DNA from 4 places in the Pectobacterium hainanensis genome. Region 3 is predicted to be linked to each of the others. Evidence: predicted binding sites of a transcription regulator. Region 3 holds the regulator's gene; each other region holds the start of a gene.
The links. Region 3 encodes CRP, which controls carbon source genes, mostly activating them, when cyclic AMP is high. Its sites were predicted from a motif close to ATGTGANNNNNNTCACAT; they were not measured.
Positions count from the first base shown of each region.

Region 1: ACKPVM_RS19865 (NupC/NupG family nucleoside CNT transporter) is a predicted target of CRP. The motif match lies at 3,300-3,317, and genes of this name have one in related genera.
Region 2: rbsD (D-ribose pyranase) is a predicted target of CRP. The motif match lies at 3,737-3,754, and genes of this name have one in related genera.
Region 4: rhaB (rhamnulokinase) is a predicted target of CRP. The motif match lies at 2,035-2,052, and genes of this name have one in related genera.

Region 1 covers NZ_JBJYIN010000028.1:2,732-8,442, reverse strand. The annotation lists gene prfC (peptide chain release factor 3) at 1-562, shown strand, start outside; gene osmY (molecular chaperone OsmY) at 1,051-1,662, shown strand; gene ACKPVM_RS19880 (DUF1328 domain-containing protein) at 1,830-1,991, shown strand; gene ACKPVM_RS19875 (CsbD family protein) at 2,180-2,368, shown strand; gene ACKPVM_RS19870 (TatD family hydrolase) at 2,386-3,198, shown strand; gene ACKPVM_RS19865 (NupC/NupG family nucleoside CNT transporter) at 3,376-4,653, shown strand; gene ACKPVM_RS19860 (4'-phosphopantetheinyl transferase family protein) at 4,746-5,462, shown strand; gene ACKPVM_RS19855 (hypothetical protein) at 5,521-5,711, opposite strand, start outside.
Region 2 covers NZ_JBJYIN010000011.1:2,296-8,006, forward strand. The annotation lists gene rbsB (ribose ABC transporter substrate-binding protein RbsB) at 1-722, opposite strand, end outside; gene rbsC (ribose ABC transporter permease) at 748-1,716, opposite strand; gene rbsA (ribose ABC transporter ATP-binding protein RbsA) at 1,724-3,229, opposite strand; gene rbsD (D-ribose pyranase) at 3,237-3,656, opposite strand; gene ACKPVM_RS12395 (YgiW/YdeI family stress tolerance OB fold protein) at 3,859-4,254, opposite strand; gene qseB (quorum sensing response regulator transcription factor QseB) at 4,514-5,176, shown strand; gene qseC (quorum sensing histidine kinase QseC) at 5,173-5,711, shown strand, end outside.
Region 3 covers NZ_JBJYIN010000006.1:225,754-231,464, forward strand. The annotation lists gene ppiA (peptidylprolyl isomerase A) at 64-636, shown strand; gene ACKPVM_RS08440 (aminodeoxychorismate synthase component II) at 852-1,427, shown strand; gene argD (bifunctional acetylornithine/succinyldiaminopimelate transaminase) at 1,547-2,773, shown strand; gene crp (cAMP-activated global transcriptional regulator CRP) at 2,846-3,478, opposite strand; gene ACKPVM_RS08455 (OsmC family protein) at 3,797-4,204, shown strand; gene ACKPVM_RS08460 (phosphoribulokinase) at 4,269-5,138, opposite strand; gene ACKPVM_RS08465 (YheU family protein) at 5,404-5,640, opposite strand; gene ACKPVM_RS08470 (hydrolase) at 5,637-5,711, opposite strand, start outside.
Region 4 covers NZ_JBJYIN010000009.1:180,203-185,913, reverse strand. The annotation lists gene ACKPVM_RS11580 (helix-turn-helix domain-containing protein) at 131-985, opposite strand; gene rhaS (HTH-type transcriptional activator RhaS) at 1,007-1,843, opposite strand; gene rhaB (rhamnulokinase) at 2,241-3,716, shown strand; gene ACKPVM_RS11565 (L-rhamnose isomerase) at 3,713-4,975, shown strand; gene rhaD (rhamnulose-1-phosphate aldolase) at 4,980-5,711, shown strand, end outside.

The DNA.
Region 1 (5,711 bases), on a different contig from region 3:
AGATGCGTTGACCTTTATGGCGGGTGACCGTTCCCATGTCGAAGAGGCCTATCCAGGAGACATCATCGGTTTGCATAACCATGGCACGATCCAGATCGGTGACACCTTTACCCAAGGTGAGGACATGAAGTTTACTGGGATCCCCAATTTTGCGCCTGAGTTATTCCGTCGTATTCGTTTACGCGATCCGTTGAAACAAAAGCAACTGTTGAAAGGGCTGGTTCAGCTTTCTGAAGAAGGTGCGGTTCAGGTCTTCCGGCCATTAACGAACAATGATCTGATCGTGGGCGCGGTGGGTGTCTTGCAGTTTGACGTGGTCGTTGCGCGCCTGAAGACAGAATATAATGTGGAAGCGCTTTACGAGTCCGTTAACGTTTCCACCGCCCGTTGGGTGGAATGCGGTGATGCGAAAAAGCTGGAAGAGTTTAAACGTAAAAATGAGCAACATCTGGCGCTTGATGGAGGCGATAATTTGACCTATATCGCTCCAACAATGGTAAACCTGAACCTGACTCGGGAACGCTATCCCGACGTTGAGTTGCACAAAACTCGTGAACATTAAAATTGCTTAAATAAACGGTAGCGTGGTCGTACCGTGTATGCCGCGCCGTTTTGGCACCGATGATGCGAACCCTTTCTTTTTTTCAGAGATGTGTTCGCATTTTTCTTCTATATCAGTTTGTTATAGTCTTTCCGCCCCTCGAATGTTGCTGTTTTTTTGCAACAGACAAATCTGAATTCCCGTTAGCACGATGCCTTTTGCGTCGATCTTCCTATGATTTTTCATTCCGTGGTCTATAGTTAACAACGTGTTAATGATTCAGTTTGTTCAACTGTTAACGCGATTATGATTGGTTTGTTATATTGCTTTACTCGTTTTTTTAAAGACAAACCTCTTAGTACAGTGCCTTTCAGCCTGGTATTAAACGTTTCAAGGTATTGAATTTTATCCTTGAATGGCGTGCGTAATCATCCCGCGTTAATGCGGCCCCAATATGCTGTTTTCAGGCGTTGACGGGCATAAAGAGAAAAATACAAAGGAAGAAATCGATGAAAAAGACCAAACTTGCACAATCGCTGATCGCTGTCGTTCTGGGTTCAATTCTGGCTGGTGGCTCTGCTCTGGCCGAAGAGACCGTGGGACAGAAAATACAACGTATTGCTGATTCTACTGGTGAGAAAGTCGATAGTTCCGCGAATAAAGCTTCAGGTTACCTGAGCGATAGTGCAACCACAGCGAAAATAAAGAGCGCTTTGCTGGAAGATAAGGCAATTACCAGCGGCGATATCTCTGTTGAAACAACTCAGGGTGTTGTCACGTTGAGTGGTTTTGTCGGCAGTCAGGAAATCGCCACCCGTGCGGTGGAAATTGCTACCAGAACCGAAGGTGTGACCTCCGTTAGCGATAAATTGCAGGTAAAAGATGGTGCCTCGCAATCGGTTGGTGCTTACGCTGGAGATGCGATGACGACCAGCAGCATCAAAGCCAAATTGTTGGCGGACGATATTGTTCCGTCACGTAAAGTGAAAGTGGAAACACAGGACGGCGTCGTCTTACTGAGTGGTGAAGTCGATAATCAGGCTCAATCAGCTCGAGCAGAGAGCATCGCTAAATCGATTGATGGTGTAAAAAGTGTTAAGAACAGTTTAACCATCAAATAATAAGATTGTTCTGGCGGGTATGACTTAATTGTTTTACCCGCACCGATTAACGCAACATCTATATTTATCTATACCCGTCATTACCACACGGGATACGCAATCTGGATGCATCATGATTTTTTGTTAGATGACCGCCAGATGGTTTAACGTTTTGGTAAGGAGAACGTATGTTTCGTTGGGGGATTATCTTTCTGGTTATAGCCCTGATCGCCGCCGCCCTCGGCTTTGGTGGTCTGGCTGGCACCGCAGCAGGGGCAGCCAAGATTGTCTTTGTTGTCGGTATTATCTTGTTCTTACTGAGTTTGTTTACTGGTCGAAAACGACCTTAGGTATTCTCTTTTTGTCTCGTTTTCATACTCATTCATGCTGACGGGCATTTGCCCGTCTCATCTCATTCGGTAAGCATCTTATTTAATCGCGACATTTCTGAAAGACAGAATTGCCATCCGCCTGTAACATGAAACTATCACACTGTTTGTGTGTTTGCTGAAACCGACTTTTTATCAGGAGGGTTATGATGAATAGCGATATTGTTGTAGGCAAATGGAAACAGTGGAAAGGGAGTTTCTGGGCGCTGTGGGCCGAATGGTTTGACAGTGATTGTGCGTGGCTGGAAGGTAATAACGGTTATTTATCCGGTGTATTGCAAGAGGGTTACGGAAAGGCCCATGAACAGGTATCCTCAGAGGAGAGCGTGTTACACTGAGGATAATAAGCGTGCTGATGCAACATGTTGTCGAAGGCTCAAAGCCTGCGACGCAACCTGTTTTTATCGATACTCATTGCCATTTCGATTTTCCGCTATTTTACGATAACGACTTGGCTAGCCTTCAATGGGCTGCAACGGCGGGTGTTGAACGCATTATCATTCCTGCTGTGGCGTCTCGCCACTTTGACCGTGTGCTAACGTTGGTGCACACACATTCCCCTCTCTATTCCGCTCTCGGGCTACATCCTTTATATATTTCCCAGCATATTGACGCCGACCTCGCGCAGTTAGAGACCTGTTTACGCCAGAAACCTGACAAGCTGGTTGCAGTGGGCGAGATCGGGCTAGATCTTTATATGCCGGAGCCACAATTTGAACGCCAATGTAAACTGCTTGAAGCGCAACTAGGGTTGGCAAAACAGTTTGATTTGCCGGTTATTCTTCATTCTCGTCGTTCTCACGATCGGCTGGCTCAATGTCTGCGTCGTATTAGTTTGCCACGAACTGGCGTGCTTCATGGCTTTGCTGGTAGCCTGGAACAGGCTCAGACGTTTATTCGGCTTGGTTACTATATCGGCGTCGGAGGAACGATCACTTATCCCCGAGCCAATAAGACGCGTCAGGCGATTGCACGCCTTCCTCTTGATCGTCTGCTGTTGGAGACGGATGCGCCGGATATGCCGGTTAGCGGTTATCAGGGACAACCTAATCGCCCGGAACGTATCGTGGATATCTTTCATTCTCTTTGTGAGTTACGACCTGAGCCGGCGGAGGAGCTGGCCGCGGCGATATATCAAAATACTCTCCGTCTTTTCGATTTCAAGTGAAGTAATGTGTTGATATTTCATTCATAAACACGTGACCTACCGCTATTTTTGTGCAAAACGTCGCGAAGCAATTGACGTTTTTTCATATACTGAAACAAGAAGTGTGACTCTTATCGCTTTTTTCTATTTTATTTCTATTCACCGCTAATCGTTGTTAGCGCTTAGAAGGAACGCTACATGCAACTCTTTATGAGTCTTATTGGTATGCTGGTACTGATATTATTTGCGGTTTTGCTTTCCAGTAATCGTAAGGCGATCAGATTACGCACTGTACTCGGTGCTTTTGTTATTCAGGTTGGTATTGGCGCGTTGATACTGTATGTGCCACTGGGCCGCAGAATTTTAGGCGGTATGACAGAAGGTGTCGCAAACGTCATTTCTTATGGTAACCAAGGCGTATCATTCATTTTTGGCGGACTCGTATCGGGCAAGATGTTTGAAGTATTTGGCGACAGCGGTTTTGTGTTTGCTTTACGTGTGTTGCCCATCATTGTCTTTTTTTCTTCCTTAATTGCGGTGTTGTACTACATCGGTGTTATGCAGTGGGTCATTCGACTGTTGGGTGGCGGATTACAAAAATTATTGGGAACGTCACGGACGGAATCGTTGTCCGCGACGGCTAATATTTTTGTTGGTCAGACTGAAGCGCCGCTGGTGGTGCGTCCGTATATTGCCAACATGACGCGTTCGGAGCTGTTTGCGGTCATGTGCGGTGGGTTAGCGTCTATTGCAGGTTCGGTGATGGCGGGCTATGCGCAGATGGGCGTGCCGCTGGAGTATCTGATTGCGGCCTCCTTTATGGCAGCTCCCGGTGGTTTATTGTTTGCGAAGCTAATGATCCCCGAAACTGAAAGCACTCATGACCACGAACAAATGGTTGGATTTGTTGATGAAGATGACCGTCCGGCTAACGTTATTGATGCGGCGGCCAGCGGTGCGGCTTCTGGGATGCAATTGGCTCTGAATGTAGGCGCAATGCTGTTGGCGTTCGTGGCTTTAATCGCTTTGTTGAACGGTATTCTTGGCGGCATCGGTGGTTGGTTTGACTACCCACAATTGTCTATGGAATTACTGCTAGGTTGGCTGTTTTCTCCGATTGCATTTTTAATCGGCGTACCCTGGCATGAAGCTACGGTTGCCGGATCTTTCATCGGACAAAAACTGATCGTCAATGAGTTTGTCGCCTATATGAATTTTGGTGAATATCTTAAAGCCGATGATGTGGTTGCCGCAGCCGGGTTGCAGGTGTTGTCTGATCATACTAAAGCGATTATTTCATTCGCGCTGTGCGGATTTGCGAACCTGTCGTCTATTGCTATCCTTATCGGAGGTTTAGGCAGTATGGCGCCAAGTCGCCGTCAGGACATTGCAAGACTGGGTTTGAAAGCCGTAACGGCAGGCACGCTGTCGAACCTGATGAGTGCTAGCATTGCTGGTTTTTTCTTAGCACTATAGGGTTGTGGGGCGACATGAGTCGCCCATGTTTATTGGCTGCGAAAGTCGGTAATCACTGGCAATACGTAACGACTTTCCTTGAGTAACACGACATGCTTTCTGCTTTTATTGATGATGTTGAATGGATCACTTTCCCACCGGCAATGGATGGCATGGTATATCCCGGTATTGGTGCCCGCTGTCATTTCCATTTGTCTGCTTATTCCGATGACCTGTTCTCTCAGGCTGGTATTCCTTTTTCCGATGCGCTTGAGCGTTCGGTGCCTAAACGTCGTGCTGAGTATTTGGCCGGACGGTGTTTAGCCAGACAGGTGCTACATGAGTTGGGACACTCGGATTTTATCCTGAATAGCTGTGAAGATCGTTCTCCACAATGGCCGGAAAATATCTCTGGCTCCTTGAGCCACAACGCGGGGAGTGTCATGTGTGCGGCGCATCTGCGTAGTGATACGTTGGCTTGCATTGGTGTCGATATTGAAGCTTATCTCTCTGATGATCGCGCACAATCTCTCTGGCCGGGAATTATTGATGAAGAAGAATACCAATGGTTTAGTGAACGTGAAGAAGCGTTCTGTTGCCTGCTAACGCTAAGTTTCTCTGCTAAGGAGAGTTTATTTAAGGCGTTATATCCGCAGGTTAAACGTTACTTTGACTTTCTGGATGCCAGAATGGTGGCATTAGACTGTGCTAAACGGACGTTTGAGTTAGAGTTACTGACTGACCTGACGCCAGATTTTTGTGCCGGACGCAGATTTGAAGGTGTTTACCAGCTTAACGATCGTGACGTAACGACATTTTTGTATTGTTGATAGGCTATCCCTCTCGTGGATATAGTCCGTGCAAGGGTTGCATAATTCATCATTCTATTTAAGCTTCTTTACTACAATAAAGAGGCGCTTCTCCCTGATTTTTTGAAATATAAGATGGAAAATCAGTGATTTCGATATTTCCATAAGGTTGGTGAATCGCACCGGAGGCGAAACGTTTCCTGAAACCTTCTGCAACCGTTTCTTCTGATGCTCTGTTTTCCGGCATGGATACTTTTAGGCTGGAGGGAT
Region 2 (5,711 bases), on a different contig from region 3:
CCGTCAAAACCAACAACCAGTACATCGGTTTTACCCGCCGTTTGCAGCGCACGCAGTGCACCCAGCGCCATTTCATCGTTCTGGGCAAATACAGCCTGAACATCTGGGTGTGCGGTCAGCAGGTTCTGCATCACATTCAGCCCTTTCGTACGATCGAAATCAGCAGGCTGGCTGGCCAGCATCGCGAATTTATTTTTCTCAGCCGATTTCATAAAGCCAGCGCCACGCTCACGTGCAGCAGACGTTCCGGCAATCCCTTCCAACTGAATCACTTTAGCGCTTTCACCCAATTTCTTGGCAATGAAGTCACCGGCAACTTTACCACCAAAGGCGTTATCAGAAGCAACGTGGCTCACCACTTCACCACTGCTGGCAACGCGGTCCAGCGTAATAACAGGGATCTTGGCCTGATTGGCCATTTTGATCGCATTACCGACCGCATCAGAATCAGTTGGGTTGATCAACAGAACTTTGGTGCCACGCACCGTCAAATCCTGAACGTTAGCCAGTTCTTTGGCTGGGTTATTTTGGGAATCCAGGACAATCAGTTCGTAACCCAGTTTGTCGGCTTCTTTCTGCGCCCCCTCTTTCATTGAAACAAAGAACGGGTTATTCAGCGTAGACACCACCAGCGCAACCGTATCTTTGGCCAACGCATTAGCACTGACAGTCGCGCTCAGCGCAACAGCGGAAACCAGAGTAGCCAGCTTTTTCATTTTCATAACGCAATTCCTGTGTGAATGAAGGTTATTTACTGCTTTTGTTATCTACCAGAACCGCCAGCAAGATGACGACGGCTTTAACGATCATTTGGTAGTAAGAAGAAACACCTAGTAAATTCAGCCCGTTGTTGAGGAAGCCAAGGATGAGTGCACCGATCAACGTGCCAACGATACGCCCTTTTCCTCCAGCCAGACTGGTACCGCCTAATACCACAGCCGCGATGGCATCCAGCTCATACCCTGTCCCTGCCGTAGGCTGTGCAGAGGACAAACGTGCGACTTCGATGATTCCCGCCAAGGCAGACAACAGTCCACAGAGGGAGTAGACAATGATCTTGATTTTATCAACGCTGATACCGGACAAACGGGTGGCGGATTCGTTGCCGCCTAACGCATAGATATAGCGTCCCAGACGAGTATGGTGCAGCATGTACCAGGCCGCCGCGAACACGATAGCCATGATCCAGATTGGCGTCGGAATACCCAGCGGACGGCCGATACCAAACCAACCAAACGCATCTGCCACATCGGAAAAGCCGGTATTAATCGGGCTACCATTGGTATAGACCATCGTCACGCCGCGTAGCAACAGCATCATGACCAGCGTAGCGATAAACGCCTGCACTTTGCCTTTGGAAACAATGATACCGGTGCCCGCGCCAATCAGCGCGCCCAGCGCCAGTGCGCCAAATACCGCCACCAGCGCATTGACTTCAAGCCCGACAATGGAAGCCGCGACCGCACCGGTCAACGCCAGCAGTGACCCCACCGACAAATCGATGCCCGAGGTCAGAATGACCAGCGTCATGCCAACCGCCATGATAGCGTTCACTGACGTCTGCTGAAGAATATTGAACAGGTTGTTCAGAGTGAAAAAGTTAGGGCTCATAGCGGAAACAATCGCAATAAGGATTAGGAGCGCAATCAGCGATTTCTGCTCCAGTAACCACTCTTTGCTGAACCAGCGTTTTGCCGTGATAGATTGAGAACTCATGTCTGACTTACTCCTGCTTTGCGCCGTATTGCTTACCAACGGCCGCAGCCATCAGTACTTCCTGGGTTGCTTGTTCAATCGGGAAATCACCGCTCAAGCGCCCTTCATGCATAACAATGATGCGATCGCTCATTCCCAATACTTCGGGCATTTCGGATGACACCAAAATGATGCTCAGCCCTTCTTCTTTGAATTGGTTGATTAACTGATAAATTTCTTTCTTCGCCCCGACATCGACGCCACGCGTCGGTTCATCGAGGATCAATACGTTGGGGCGCGTCATCAGGCCGCGAGCAATCGCCACTTTCTGCTGATTACCGCCGGAAAGCAGGCCGATTGGCTGCTCCATCGAAGGCGTTTTCACGTTGAACAGGCGAATAAAGTCGGCAACCGTCAGTTGCTCTTCAGCGTGCTTGAGACGACCGCCTGCATGGCTGAAATAGCGCAATGCCGTTAACGACATGTTTTCTTTTACCGACATGCCCAACACCAGGCCATCACGCTTACGGTCTTCCGAGATGTAAACGATGCCGTTCGCCAAACCATCCTGCGGTTTTCGGGTTACCACGTCGCGGCCATCAAGCGTCACATTACCGCCAGTACGGGGTAGTGCGCCGTAGAGGATCTTCATCAACTCGGTACGACCCGCGCCCATCAGCCCCGCCACGCCGAGGATTTCACCTTTTCGCACCGTAAAATTGACGCTGTCGACCCCCGGTCCGGACAGGTTTTGCACCTTAAGGCGGACCGCTCCCGGCGCTTTACTCGAACGCGGATACTGATCTTCCAGCTTGCGGCCCACCATCATTTCAATCAGCGTATCTTCCTCTAAGTCACTGACCGGGCGCTCGCCGATAAACTGGCCATCGCGGAACACGGTAATGTCATTGCAGATTTCAAAGATTTCTTTCAGACGGTGGGAAATATAGACAATGCCACATCCCTGAGATTGCAGCTCTTTGATGACACTAAATAGCGAAGCGGTTTCGGTATCCGTCAGCGCATCAGTGGGTTCATCCATGATGATGACTTTCGATTCAAAGCTCAGCACCTTGGCAATTTCCACCATTTGCTGATCGCCAATCGATAACTCTCCGACCATACGACGGCTGTCGTAGCGCAGATTAAGGCGCTTCAGCAGCTTGTCGGCTTCCGCATACATCTTATTCCAGTCGAGACGGCCAAAGCGGTTGGTAAATTCACGACCAAGAAAGATATTCTCGGCAATCGTGAGCTGGGGAATCAGGTTAAGTTCCTGATGGATGATACCGATACCTGCTTCCTGGGACGCTTTCGGCCCGTTGAAATCCACCTCCTGCCCCAGAAAATGGATGCTGCCGGCATCTTTACGATAGATCCCGGTCAACACTTTCATCATGGTGGATTTTCCCGCACCATTCTCACCCACCAGCGCCATCACTTTTCCCGGATAGACATTGAGTGCCGCACCGGAAAGCGCTTTAACGCCGGGAAAAGATTTCGTGATGCCTTGCAGTTGCAGTAAAGGTTGCATGGATGCCTCAGAACGTTACGCCAGCACAAAGGATGACATTGGCATACGGAGAGCACTCTCCGCTGCGAATGATGGCCCGGCTTTTGCCGCTTTGGGTTTTGAATTCTTCATGGCTAACATAGTGCAATGCAATTGAGTTTCCCTGGTGTTGTTCAAGTTGCTTCAATTGATCGAGTAATGCGTTATGGATTGTGGGGTTCTTTTCAATCATCTCTTCCGCCAGAATGGCGGCCTCGACCTGCATTTCACTGGTGACCACACTCACCACCTGTAAAAACGTCGGCACATTGTGCGTCAGTGCCAGATCGATACGCGTTGTCGTGTTAGGAATAGGCAACCCCGCATCGCCAATAACAAGGCTATCGGTATGGCCCAGCCGAGCAATCACGGAAGAAATATCTGCGTTCAATAGTGCTGCTTTTTTCATCTTCTTACCCCACTAGCGAAACGTTTCGCTGGTGATATTCTAGGAAAAGAAGAGGGAAAGGCAACGAAGAGATAAAAAAAGTGTGATCAGTATCGAAACGTTTCGCTAACAAAAATAAAGATAACGAGAGACCATTGTAGAAGATTGATAAATCGAGAAATGGCGGGTAAAAGCCCGCCAATAGGGAATTAAGGATAACGATTTAGAGTTTACGAATCTGCTTCACATCCAGTTCGACGGAATTGAAGTCTTTATCCAGTTCACCCTGAATTTCCACTTTATCGGTGGGTGAAACCATCTGACCATTCCAGCGCTTGTGATCGATCTCGACTTCCATCGTGCCCGTCGCATCGCGGAACAGGTAGTTCTCATCACCGATCCGCTTTTCAATATTGCCGCTCAGCGTAACCCAACTGTCGTCACGCAGATCTTTAGCCTTATCTACCGTCGTGAGGGAGTTCTGCGAATCGATGAATCCCCCTTTATGTGTGCTAACCGTCGGCGTTTCAGGGTTGACGAAACCACCGCCGCTTTGTGCAGCAAATACCGGAGCAGAAACCAGAGCGGTAATGGCAAGTAACGCAGCTGCTTTTTTCATATTTACCTTCCTTATTTTACCTGTCGTTTCACGGTCAACTATTTCGCAGTCAACCTGCGGGAGTAATCGGTCTTCGGGAAGGATTAAAACAAACCGTTCTTAACAGAATCTTAAGGAATCAGCGTCTGCATTTTTATTTTTTTATCTTGCCGAAATCGCCCGATTTCAGCGATTTGTCCTGTACATGCCGCCCCTCTATTTCGTATAAAAACCGGAAAAGGCGCAAACGCGACAGCGGCACATTCCCTGTGAGGCAGCCATGAGAATATTGTTAATTGAAGACGATCGCCTGATTGGCGACGGCCTGAAAGCAGGATTAATCAAACTTGGTTTTAATATTGACTGGTTTACGGAAGGCAAAGCGGGTGCCGCTGCCTTGAAGGCTGCGCCCTATGATGCGGTTGTGCTCGATCTCAGCCTGCCGGGTATGGACGGTATGGATATCCTGCGCCAGTGGCGTCAGGCGGGACATGATGAACCGGTGCTGATTCTGACCGCTCGCGATGCGCTGGAACAGCGTGTGGAAGGGTTGCAGCAGGGTGCCGATGATTATTTATGTAAGCCCTTTGCGCTGACGGAGGTTGCTGCTCGTCTGCAAGCGCTGATTCGCCGCCGCCACGGCCAGCTCCAATCCACACTAACGCACGGTGCGGTTTCCCTTGAGCCAGGCTCGCGAAGCGTCACGCTAAACAATGAACCGCTGATACTAAAATCCCGCGAACTGGCGCTGCTGGAACTGTTTTTGCTCAACCCAAACCGCGTGCTAACGCGCGCGCAGTTGGAAGAAAAGCTCTACGGATGGGATGACGATGTTTCCAGCAATGCAGTAGAAGTCCACATCCACCACCTGCGCAAAAAACTGGGCAGCGGATTTATCCGTACCGTACATGGCGTTGGCTATATTCTGGGAGACGCGCCATGAACCGACTCAGCCTGCGCTTACGCCTGATTACCGGTTTTACACTGCTGACATTGATTTGCTGGGGCATAGCCAGTCTGCTGGCATGGTATCAAACGCGCCATAACATCAATGAACTATTTGATACTCAGCAAATGTTGTTTGCCAAACGTCTGGCTACCATGAATCCCGATGAACTGCGAATCCAGCCAGTATCTCTGCCCAAAACCAAGAGTTTGGTGCATAAGAACCGCGGCAAGCAGGACGATGATGCGCTGGCCTTCGCTATTTTTACCCGCGATGGGAAAATGGTGTTGAACGACGGCGATAACGGCAAAAATTTCATTTTTGACTATAAGCGTAACGGCTTCACCGACGGCAAATTACGCGACGATGACGATGCCTGGCGCATCGTCTGGCTAACCACAGAGGACAATAGTTACGTGATTGCGGTAGGTCAGGAATGGGAATACCGTCAGGACATGACGTTAGATATTGTAAAAACCAACCTGATGCCCTGGCTATTCGCTCTGCCGATCATGCTCGCGCTACTATTCTG
Region 3 (5,711 bases):
AAGAGTGTGGATACTTACAATCACTACGCTTTCTGTAGTCGGCCTCTTCAAAAAGGAATTCTCATGTTCAAACGTACTCTGGTTGCCGCGGCAGCCCTTATTTCACTGACGGCATTTTCTCCCGCCTTTGCGGCTTCTGACACCACTACGCGTGTACTGTTGACGACGTCTGCGGGCAATATCGAACTGTCTTTAGATAATCAAAAAGCACCGATTTCGGTGAAAAATTTTGTTGAGTACGTTAACAACGGCTTTTACAACGGAACGACATTTCACCGTGTGATCCCTGGCTTTATGGTGCAGGGCGGTGGTTTTTCTGGCGAAATGAGCCAGAAAGCGACGAATGCGCCGATTAAGAATGAAGCCGATAACGGTCTGCGTAACCAACGCGGTACGATCTCGATGGCGCGTACCGCAGAGAAGGATAGCGCGACCAGCCAATTCTTTATCAACGTTGCAGACAATGCGTTCCTCGATCACGGCCAGCGTGATTTCGGCTACGCCGTGTTCGGTAAAGTGGTGAAGGGGATGGACGTTGTCGATAAGATTTCTCAGGTGCCAACGAAGAACGTCGGGCCTTATCAGAATGTGCCAACTGCGCCTATCGTGATTCAGTCGGCGAAAGTGCAGCCATGATAGATTATTGAGCCACTGAGAAAACCATAGAAGGCCACTTGCGTGGCCTTTTTTGATCGGTTTACTGGTGTAACCCCGGCGCTTCAGGAAGACATCAGCGTGATACGATGGATTATGGATACCATCGCTTGTACTCGTTCTTGCCTTATGAAAATGATGTCTAAATAATTGGCGAGTATTGAATCATTCTAAATTATCAATAAGTTAAATGAAATATGCTGCTAATTATCGATAACTATGACTCCTTTACCTACAACCTGTATCAATACTTCTGTGAGCTTGGTACGCAAGTTGTGGTGAAGCGTAATGATGAATTGACGTTGCAAGAGATTGAACGACTGGCACCAGAACGGCTGGTGATTTCTCCAGGGCCATGTACGCCGGATGAAGCCGGTATTTCGCTGGCCGCGATTCGACACTTTGCGGGTAAACTACCAATTCTAGGTGTATGTCTTGGGCATCAGGCGATGGGGCAGGGATTTGGTGCGCGAGTGGTGCGAGCGCGGCAGGTGATGCATGGGAAAACCTCGGCAATTGCACACAATGATACCGGTGTTTTTGCCGGTTTGGCTCAACCGCTGACGGTTACTCGTTATCATTCTCTTATTATTGAAGCTGCGTCGTTGCCCGATTGTTTTGAAGTTACGGCGTGGAGTGAACGTAACGGTGAACGTGATGAAATTATGGGGATCCGACATTGTTCACTGCCCTTAGAGGGAGTCCAGTTTCATCCTGAAAGTATCTTGAGTCAGCAGGGGCATCAGCTTCTGGATAATTTTCTTAAAATCTAAGCGTATAGAAAGTAATTGCTTTGAATAGATGATTTAATATTGCCTGTGTTTGATTTTTTATGCATATTTAGTGACTATATTTTCATTCTGAATGATGCGATATCAGAACGAGGCAGCAAATGGCAACAGCGAATAAAGCAGTAACAAGAGATACTCACGATAAAGTAATTCTGCCGGTTTATGCACCTGCGCAATTTGTGCCGGTAAAAGGTAAAGGCAGCAGGGTGTGGGACCAGCAAGGGCGGGAATATATTGATTTTTCCGGTGGCATTGCTGTTACTGCTCTGGGGCATTGTCATCCCGCGCTGGTTGCTGCATTGAAGCAGCAGGGAGAACAACTGTGGCATACCAGCAATATTTTTACCAACGAACCAGCGTTACGTCTCGCCAGCAAATTGATTGATGCCACTTTTGCCGATCGCGTGTTTTTTGTGAATTCAGGGGCTGAGGCGAATGAAGCCGCTTTTAAGCTAGCCCGTCACTATGCGATCAAACGTCATAGCCCGTATAAAACCAAGATCATCGCCTTCTACAATGCATTCCATGGCCGTACGCTGTTTACCGTTTCGGTTGGCGGACAGCCTAAATATGCAGATGGTTTCGGGCCAAAACCAGCGGATATCGTGCATGTTCCTTTTAACGATCTGGCAGCGGTTAAGGCCGTGATGGATGATCACACCTGTGCTGTCGTGCTGGAACCCGTGCAAGGTGAAGGGGGGATCACCCCGGCAACGCAGGAGTTTTTGCAGGGCGTGCGCGAGCTATGCGATCAACATCATGCGTTATTGGTGTTTGATGAAGTCCAAAGTGGAATGGGTAGAACGAGCAAGTTATTTACCTATATGCATTACGGTATTACGCCAGATATCTTAACGACGGCAAAAGCGTTGGGCGGTGGTTTTCCGATCAGCGCCATGCTGACAACTGAAGAAATTGCTTCAGTGATGACGGTGGGTGTGCATGGCACGACGTACGGTGGCAATCCACTGGCTTGTGCTGTAGCGGAAGCTGCATTGGATACAATTAATACGCCAGAAGTGCTGTCTGGCGTGGCTGAGCGCCATGATAAGTTCGTCCGTGAGTTGGAAAAAATTAACCAGCAGTATGGTATTTTCGAGCAAATTCGCGGCATGGGATTATTGATAGGGGCAGAGTTGACACCGGAGTGGCATGGCCGAGCGCATGACTTTTTGGCAGCGGCAACGGAGCAAGGGGTTATGGTGTTGATGGCAGGCCCGAATGTGATTCGTTTTGTTCCCTCATTGGTCATTGAGATGGATGATATTGAACAAGGAATGGCGAAGTTTGCGAAGGCCGTCGAGTGCGTGGTGAATGCCGCCGATTGATGCGTGTCATCATGAGAGCGTAAAAAAAGCGTGAAGTCGCCTTCACGCTTTTTTTATCGGTTAAAGATGGGATTAACGAGTGCCGTAAACGACAATCGTTTTGCCATGTGCGGAGATCAGATTCTGGTCTTCCAACATTTTCAGAATGCGGCCCACGGTTTCACGTGAGCAACCAACAATTTGTCCAATTTCCTGACGAGTAATTTTTATTTGCATGCCATCCGGGTGAGTCATGGCATCCGGTTGTTTTGCCAGGTTTAACAGCGTTTGGGCAATACGGCCTGTTACATCAAGGAAAGCCAGGTTACCCACTTTTTCTGACGTCACCTGCAAGCGGCTTGCCATTTGTGCGGACAAACGCATCAGGATATCAGGGTTGACCTGAATCAGTTGCCGAAATTTCTTATAAGAGATTTCAGCGACTTCACAAGCCGTTTTTGCGCGAACCCAAGCACTACGCTCCTGACCTTCTTCAAACAGGCCAAGTTCGCCGATAAAATCCCCCTGATTAAGATAAGAGAGAATCATTTCTTTGCCTTCTTCATCTTTGATCAGCACTGCGACGGAGCCTTTCACGATGTAGTAAAGCGTTTCTGCTTTTTCACCTTGGTGAATCAGCGTGCTCTTCGATGGATACTTATGGATATGGCAATGAGAAAGGAACCATTCGAGAGTTGGGTCTGTTTGCGGTTTGCCGAGAACCATTCGCTATCATCCTCTGTTGTAATTCACTGCGCAAATTACAGGGCTCAGAGTTCCCTGTACGGCGTATTTACTGCTAAAAAGTCAAAATCCGTGTAGGCAGAATGACGTCAGGGAATATACTGGAACCGAATATCTGGCGACGCCATCATCTTCCTTGTATCTGAGTTTGTCCAGAACAGGCAGATTCTACCTTCGTTTTTAACACAGCTTGAAGGAAGTGTCTTGTGTTGTCTCGCTTCAGCATGACAAAGGTCTGGTTATCATCTTTTTTTGTATAGTAACGGTATAAATTTTCAAAAATTTTTTAGTGGAGGCACTATGCAGGCACGGGTTAAATGGGTGGAAGGATTAACGTTTCTGGGCGAATCCTCATCAGGGCATCAGATTTTGATGGATGGTAATGCGGGTGATAAAGCGCCGAGCCCGATGGAGATGGTTTTGATGTCGGTAGGCAGTTGTAGCGCGATTGATGTGGTATCGATTTTACAGAAAGGACGTTACGATGTTATCGATTGTGAAGTGAAACTGACTTCGGAACGCAGAACGGAATCCCCTCGCTTGTTTACGCATATTAATCTGCATTTTATGGTCACGGGAAAAGCATTAACGGATAAAGCGGTGGAAAGGGCAGTAACGTTGTCTGCTGAGAAATACTGCTCAGTGGCGTTAATGTTGGATAAGGTTGTCAATGTTACGCATAGCCATGAAGTCAGGAATATCGCGTGATTTACCCGGCCTGATGTGCGCCTCCCACAGCGGTACGAAACATTGTTGTTGTGCCGCTGACCGTTCACTCGATCTTTTTTCCTTCCAGCAGGCGTTGTACCAGTGGCGCCATGATCAATTCCATCGCCAGCCCCATTTTCCCGCCAGGGACGACGAGGGTATTGATATGAGAAATAAACGATCCCTGTAGCATCGCGAGCAGATAGGGGTAATCAATATTATCCAGTCCCTGGAAATGGATCACCACGAAGCTTTCATCCAGAGAGGGAATAGATTTGGCAGCAAAGGGGTTGGATGTATCCACCGTGGGAACGCGCTGGAAGTTTATGTGCGTGCGTGAAAACTGTGGCGTGATGTAGCTAATATAGTCTTCCATCGAACGGACAACTGAATCCATGACGGCTTCACGCGAATGGCCCCGTTCATTGATGTCACGAATCAATTTTTGGATCCACTCCAGATTGACAATTGGCACGACGCCAACCAGCAGGTCAACATGTTGAGCGACGTTGTGCTGTTCAGTGACCACGCCGCCATGTAACCCTTCGTAAAATAGCACGTCGGTTGGCGCAGGCATCGGTTCCCATGGCGTAAAGGTACCGGGAACCTGATTGTAGGGAATCGCTTCATCATAGGTATGAAGGTATTTCCGGGTTTGCCCCCGTCCATGCTGACCATATTCGATGAAAGATTGTTCCAACAGGCTGAAATCGTTGGCTTCCGGGCCAAAATAGCTAATATGTCGACCCAAATCACGAGCTTTGCGGATAGCCATATCCATTTCTGGTCGGGTATAGCGATGAAAACTGTCCCCTTCCAGTTGCGCCGCCTGCATGTTCAGTTGCTGAAAAATCTTGCGAAAGGCCAGGCTGGTGGTGGTGGTTCCCGCTCCGCTGGAGCCTGTTACCGCAATAATTGGATGCTTATCTGACATGAGATGCATGACTCCGTGGTGGTGGCGCTTGTCCGTGTGGCTATCTCACAGACCAAACGTCATCAGAAGAAGGAATGGATAATAGCCTGATGACAACGTGGTGATTATTGACAGTACCGGACCCAATCAGCCCTTCCTGTGTAGACAGGAATCTTCCTGATATCAACGTATTACCTAAATAAAAATGCTCAGCCCGTATGAGGATAGCGGGGAAATAAGGTTTGTCATCAACCGCGATAGACATTGTTTTAGCATGTTTATTCGTCTAATACGACTGATGTTCACCGACGTTAAATTGACCGCGTGGCATGATGTTGATCGTTTCATGCAATTCAGACCAGACCAGAACCACTTCGCCAGATGCTAACTGTCGGCGAACGTCGGCGACTTTTTGTTCCAGGGTGCGTTCTTCCTCACCATAATCGGTCCCTTCGCGTAGGACGAATGATTGGATGAGGTTATCCAGCGTTTCAGGATCGAGTTGTTGCCAGGGAATAATCACGATGTTTCTCCAGAATGAAGCGATCCAGAAAGTGCACTGCCCAGATGAGGGGCAAGCCAGTTTGGTATACG
Region 4 (5,711 bases), on a different contig from region 3:
ATCATCGCCTGTGGATAAGCAATCGGAGCGGGATATCAGCACGCCCCATTCATAGAGTACGTACTGAGAAATCAGAAAAATTGAACGCATTTACGCAGGTGACTTGCTACAACGAAGACAAACGGGGCGGCTAACCCGCATTTTGAAAACGTTGACGATAAGCGCTGGGAGAAACACCAAATGCCTGATGAAATACCACGGAAAAATAGTTGCTGTCATCAAAACCGCACTGTGCCGCAATTTCCCCAATAGTTTGCTGATTGTAGCGCAACAGTTCCATCGCTTTGCATAGCCGTAGTTGACGCAAATATTGCAGCACGCTCATACCCGTTTGCTCTTTAAATCGCGCTCTCAGGCCACGTGCGCTAAATCCATTCTGTTCACAAAAAACATCAAAACGAAAAGGGCTGGCGATACTGGCACGCAACGCGTTCATCAATAAGTCCAACTGATGGGCATCCGCCAATTGAGGGTTATTCGGCAAATGACGATAACGCATCGCCAGCAGCGCAATTTGCAACAGTAGCACCTCGCTCAGTTGCAACGACAGCAGATCTGATTTCATGCTCTCTCGCGCCAACGCATCAACCCGGTCACGAATGGTGTCCATCCCCTGCGAGCCCAGACACCAGTAACGCTCACTGTGTGGCGTGTCCCCGCCAGGCAACAGCGCGCCCCAGTCCGCCGAGAGCGACAGTCGATCGCGGATATACATAATGTTATCCAATTCCAGATCGTGGACGGATTCGTAGCTGTGCCGATCGCTTGCCGAGACATAAAACATGTCACCACGCGTAATGCGATAAGGCACGTCATTCCAGAAATGCAGACCATTCCCGCGCCAGACGATCACCAATTCATCAAAATCGTGGTGATGCAGCGGGAATACTGGCTGTGGATGCCGTTCGGCAACCATGACGCTATTTTTATCGGTAAGGAAATAGTCTTCAGTCTGTAGTTTCAAACCCCGTCTACTGTTTACCATCCCTCACCTGCCTGCGCTCAACTATTCCTCATGGTACGCCTGATGACGTAGCGATTTAGGGGCCAGAGAAAATTCCTTACGGAATTGCGTCGAAAAATGGTTGCTGTCACTGAATCCACACGCATGTGCAATCGTAGTAATGGAATCATCACTTTGCTGCAAGCGCCGACGGGCCTCCAGTAATCTTAACCGATTCAGATAGCGTTGTGGTGTCATTCCAGTGTGTTGTTTCAGTTGGCGATGCAGCGTTCTAAGCGGTAAGGCGAACCGTTCGGCCAATTCCCCCCAGTTGATATCTTCGCTGTAGTTGTTCTGTAACCAGCCTAACAGCGACTGTATCCCCTGACGTTGGCAATCTCCCCCTTGCGTTTGGAAACAGCGCTGACGAAGAAGCACCAGGATTTGCAAAAACAGGCTTTCGCTGGCGGCGATATCTTCCGGCTGAGCGCTCTGAGCAAGTTCAGCCAGCTTACCAAGGCTTTGCTTGAGTTGCTGCATGCCCACCGTATTGACCTGCCATTGCCCTTGCCATTCGCCATCGGGCCCGTAAGGCAAAAAGGACGCAATATCGGAAAGAAAACGAAAACCGCGTGGTGAACGATAAAGGACGTTGGTCAGACAGAGTCCTTCCACATTTTCAAACAGATGCCTGTCATTATCCCGCACAAAAAACACCGTACCACTGCTCAAGGCATAAGGCTGATCGTTAAAAACATGCACGCCCGAGCCTTGTTCCACCAACACAATTTCCCAGAAATCATGATAATGCTCGGGGAAAGCCACCTGAGGCGTTCGGGGCTCTACAGCCACCGTCACTGCCCGTGAAGCAAAGAAGTCATCACCACGAAGTAACGTCATTTTTGATTCTCCACTTAGCTCGCTCGCGGAGCGGCCTCTTTGTCATTTGTCGCCAGCACGTACTGACCATCAGTGAAATTAGCGTCTATATGAAAGGGTAGCGGGAAGCGTGCCAAACAGCCTTTAAATACCGTCATTGACGGCGGCGTTGTGATGTCATTTTTTCAAGATCTACCGACCAATTTGCTGAAATGTGGATAGGATCACATCCCGTTCAGCCCCCTAACTCATCGTAAAAATTTCGTAAATCCCGCAGAGAAACGTCACAACTGTGAACCATTTCACAGTCAGCTTGACTATTTTGCCAACCGCTCATCCTACGTGGCACTCACCGGAAGGTGATGATGACCATGAATCCTTACACTGCTTCCCATCAAACAGGTAAAGAGGAATGGCTATGGCTGTGAAGAATATTGTGGCGGTAGATCTTGGCGCGTCCAGCGGCCGAGTCATGTTAGCGACGCTACAAACAACCACACAGCATCTGGCACTGAAAGAAATTCACCGCTTTCGCAATCATCTCATTGCTGAAAATGGCCATCATGTATGGGACCTGCAAGCGCTGGAGCAGGCGATTCTCACTGGCTTACACCAAATAGACGGCATGGGGATTCATCCTGACAGCATAGGGATTGACAGTTGGGGAGTGGATTATGTGCTACTGGACAAAGCCGGTGAATGTGTCGGTTTGCCCTACTCTTATCGAGACCACCGTACCGATGGTCTGATGTCCACGGTCACCGATGAGCTAGGCCGTGAAAATATTTATCAGCGCACCGGTATTCAATTCCTTCCTTTTAATACGCTGTACCAACTCAAGGCGTTGTGCGATCAACATCCTGAATACCTGACAAAAGCAGAACATCTGTTACTGATCCCAGATTATTTTCATTATCGCCTGACAGGCAAGGTGAGCTGTGAATACACCAATGCCAGCACGACACAGTTGCTCAGCCTGACGGACAAAACATGGGACGACGCACTGCTGAAGTATCTTGGTTTCCCCAAACGTTTGTTGAGCCAGCCGGTACAGCCCGGTCACCACATCGGCAAATGGTCAGCACCGAGCGGACGGCAAATCCCAGTGATTGCAGTAGCCACCCATGATACGGCCTGCGCCGTCGTCGCGGCCCCACTACAGAACAAAGACAGCGCTTATCTCAGTTCCGGTACCTGGTCGTTGATCGGTATTGAAAGCGATACGCCCTGCCACAACGCGCAGGCATTAGCCGCCAACATCACCAATGAATGTGGGATCAACGGCACGTATCGCGTACTCAAAAACATCATGGGCATGTGGTTACTGCAACGTCTCTGTCAGGAACGTCAAATTCAGGATCTCAACGCTCTGATTCAGGAGGCGTCACATCTACCGGCCTATGTCAGCCTGATCAACCCGAACGACGAGCGTTTTATTAACCCGCCGTCCATGTGTGACGCCATCAGAACGTTTTGTACCGAACATCAGCAACCTGTGCCACAGGGAGATGCCGAACTGGCTCGCTGTATTTTTGATAGCCTCGCCATGCTGTATCGGCAGGCAATTCAGGAATTAGGCGAACTGCGCCAGGCACCGTTACGTCAATTACATATTGTTGGCGGCGGTTGCCAGAATGAGTTGCTTAATCAGTTGTGCGCCGATACGTGTCAGATTCCCGTCTTCGCCGGACCGGTAGAAGCCTCCACTCTCGGCAATATCGGTTGTCAATTAATGGCGCTCGATGCCGTTGCCGATCTGAATGAATTTCGCCACCTACTCACCCATAACTTTCCTCTGCATCGCTACACCCCGCGTGAGGATACTGATTTCGCCAGGCATTGGCGTCGTTTTGAAGCCCTTTGCCATGATAAAAAAGAGGAAACCACCGTATGAATAACACTATTGAAACTGCCTGGCGTCTGGCAAAGGATCGTTACGCCAGCATAGACGTTGATGTCGATGCCGCACTGGCGCAGTTAGATACCATTCCCGTCTCTATGCACTGCTGGCAAGGCGATGATGTTGCCGGTTTTGAAAACACAGGCAGCGCATTAACCGGCGGTATTCAGGCGACGGGGAATTACCCCGGAAAAGCACGCAGCGCCGTTGAGCTACGAGCCGATCTGGAACAGGCGTTTTCGCTTATTCCAGGCCCCAAACGGTTAAACTTGCACGCGATTTATCTTGAATCCGATCAACCGGTTGCCCGTAACGAAATTGAGCCCAAGCATTTCAGTCACTGGGTCGCATGGGCCAAACGTCATCAGTTAGGGTTGGATTTCAACCCAACCTGCTTCTCTCACCCTTTGAGCAGCGATGGTTTTACGCTATCGCATCCCGATGACAGCATCCGCCAGTTCTGGATTGAACATTGTCAGGCCAGCCGCCGTATTTCTGCCTACTTTGGCCGCGAACTCGGCACACCTTCCGTCATGAATATTTGGGTGCCGGATGGCATGAAAGATCTGACGATCGATCGTCTGGCCTTCCGCCAGCGACTGCTCAGCGCGTTAGACGAGGTCATCGCCGAGCCACTCGATCAGGCGCACCATATCGATGCGGTGGAAAGTAAACTGTTCGGGATCGGCGCAGAAAGCTTTACTGTCGGCTCCAGCGAATTCTGCCTCGGCTATGCCAGCAGCCGCAAGACCGCACTCTGTTTAGATGCAGGCCATTTCCATCCAACCGAAGTCATTTCCGACAAAATATCCAGCGCCATCCTGTACGTTCCGCGTCTGTTACTGCACGTCAGCCGTCCGGTACGCTGGGACAGCGATCACGTTGTTCTGTTGGATGATGAAACGCAGGCAATTGCCCATGAGATCATTCGTCATAAACTGCTTGATCGTGTGCACATCGGTCTCGATTTCTTTGATGCATCCATCAATCGCATTGCCGCCTGGGTCATCGGCACCCGCAACATGAAGAAAGCGCTTTTGCGCGCCCTGCTGGAACCCACTGAGGCCCTACGCAAATTAGAACAAAGCGGGGATTACACCGCTCGTCTGGCACTGTTAGAAGAACAAAAATCCCTGCCGTGGCAGGCCGTCTGGGAACACTACTGCCAGCGCCATGACGTCACACCGGGCAGCGAATGGCTGCAACATGTTCGTCAGTATGAAAAAACCATCCTCACTCAACGTCAAGGGTAAGACTATGCAAGCAATTCTTTCTTCCTGGTTCGTACAGGGCATGATTAAAGCCACCAGCGACATGTGGCTCAAAGGCTGGGATGAGCGTAACGGCGGCAACGTCAGCCTGCGTCTGACGTCAGAGGATGTGACGCCCTACGAAAGTGAATTTTATCCGCAGCCCCGCCATGAAACGTTAAGTCAGGCCATGCCTGAACTGGCTGGACATTGGTTCATCGTTACTGGCTCGGGCAAATTTTTCCGTAACGTCCAGTTAGATCCCGCAGACTCACTGGTCGTGCTACAAGTTGATCACGATGGTAAAGGCTATCGTATCTTCTGGGGACTGGCGAACGGAGGGTTGCCAACATCAGAACTGGCTTCTCACTTTCAATCGCACATTGTACGCATGAAGGTCACAAACGGGCGTGACCGCATTATTATGCATTGTCACGCCACGAACCTGATTGCACTTAGCTATGTGCTGGAACTGAACACCGCCGCCTTTACCCGTGAATTGTGGGAAGGCAGCACCGAATGTCTGGTTGTGTTCCCAGATGGTGTCGGGATTGTTCCATGGATGGTGCCAGGTACGGATGCTATCGGCGATGCAACATCAGAGCAAATGCAACGCCATTCGCTGGTGCTCTGGCCGTTCCACGGTATTTTCGGCAGTGGCCCAACGCTCGATGAAACATTCGGCTTGATCGATACCGCTGAGAAGTCAGCAGAAGTGATGGTAAAAGTCCGATCGATG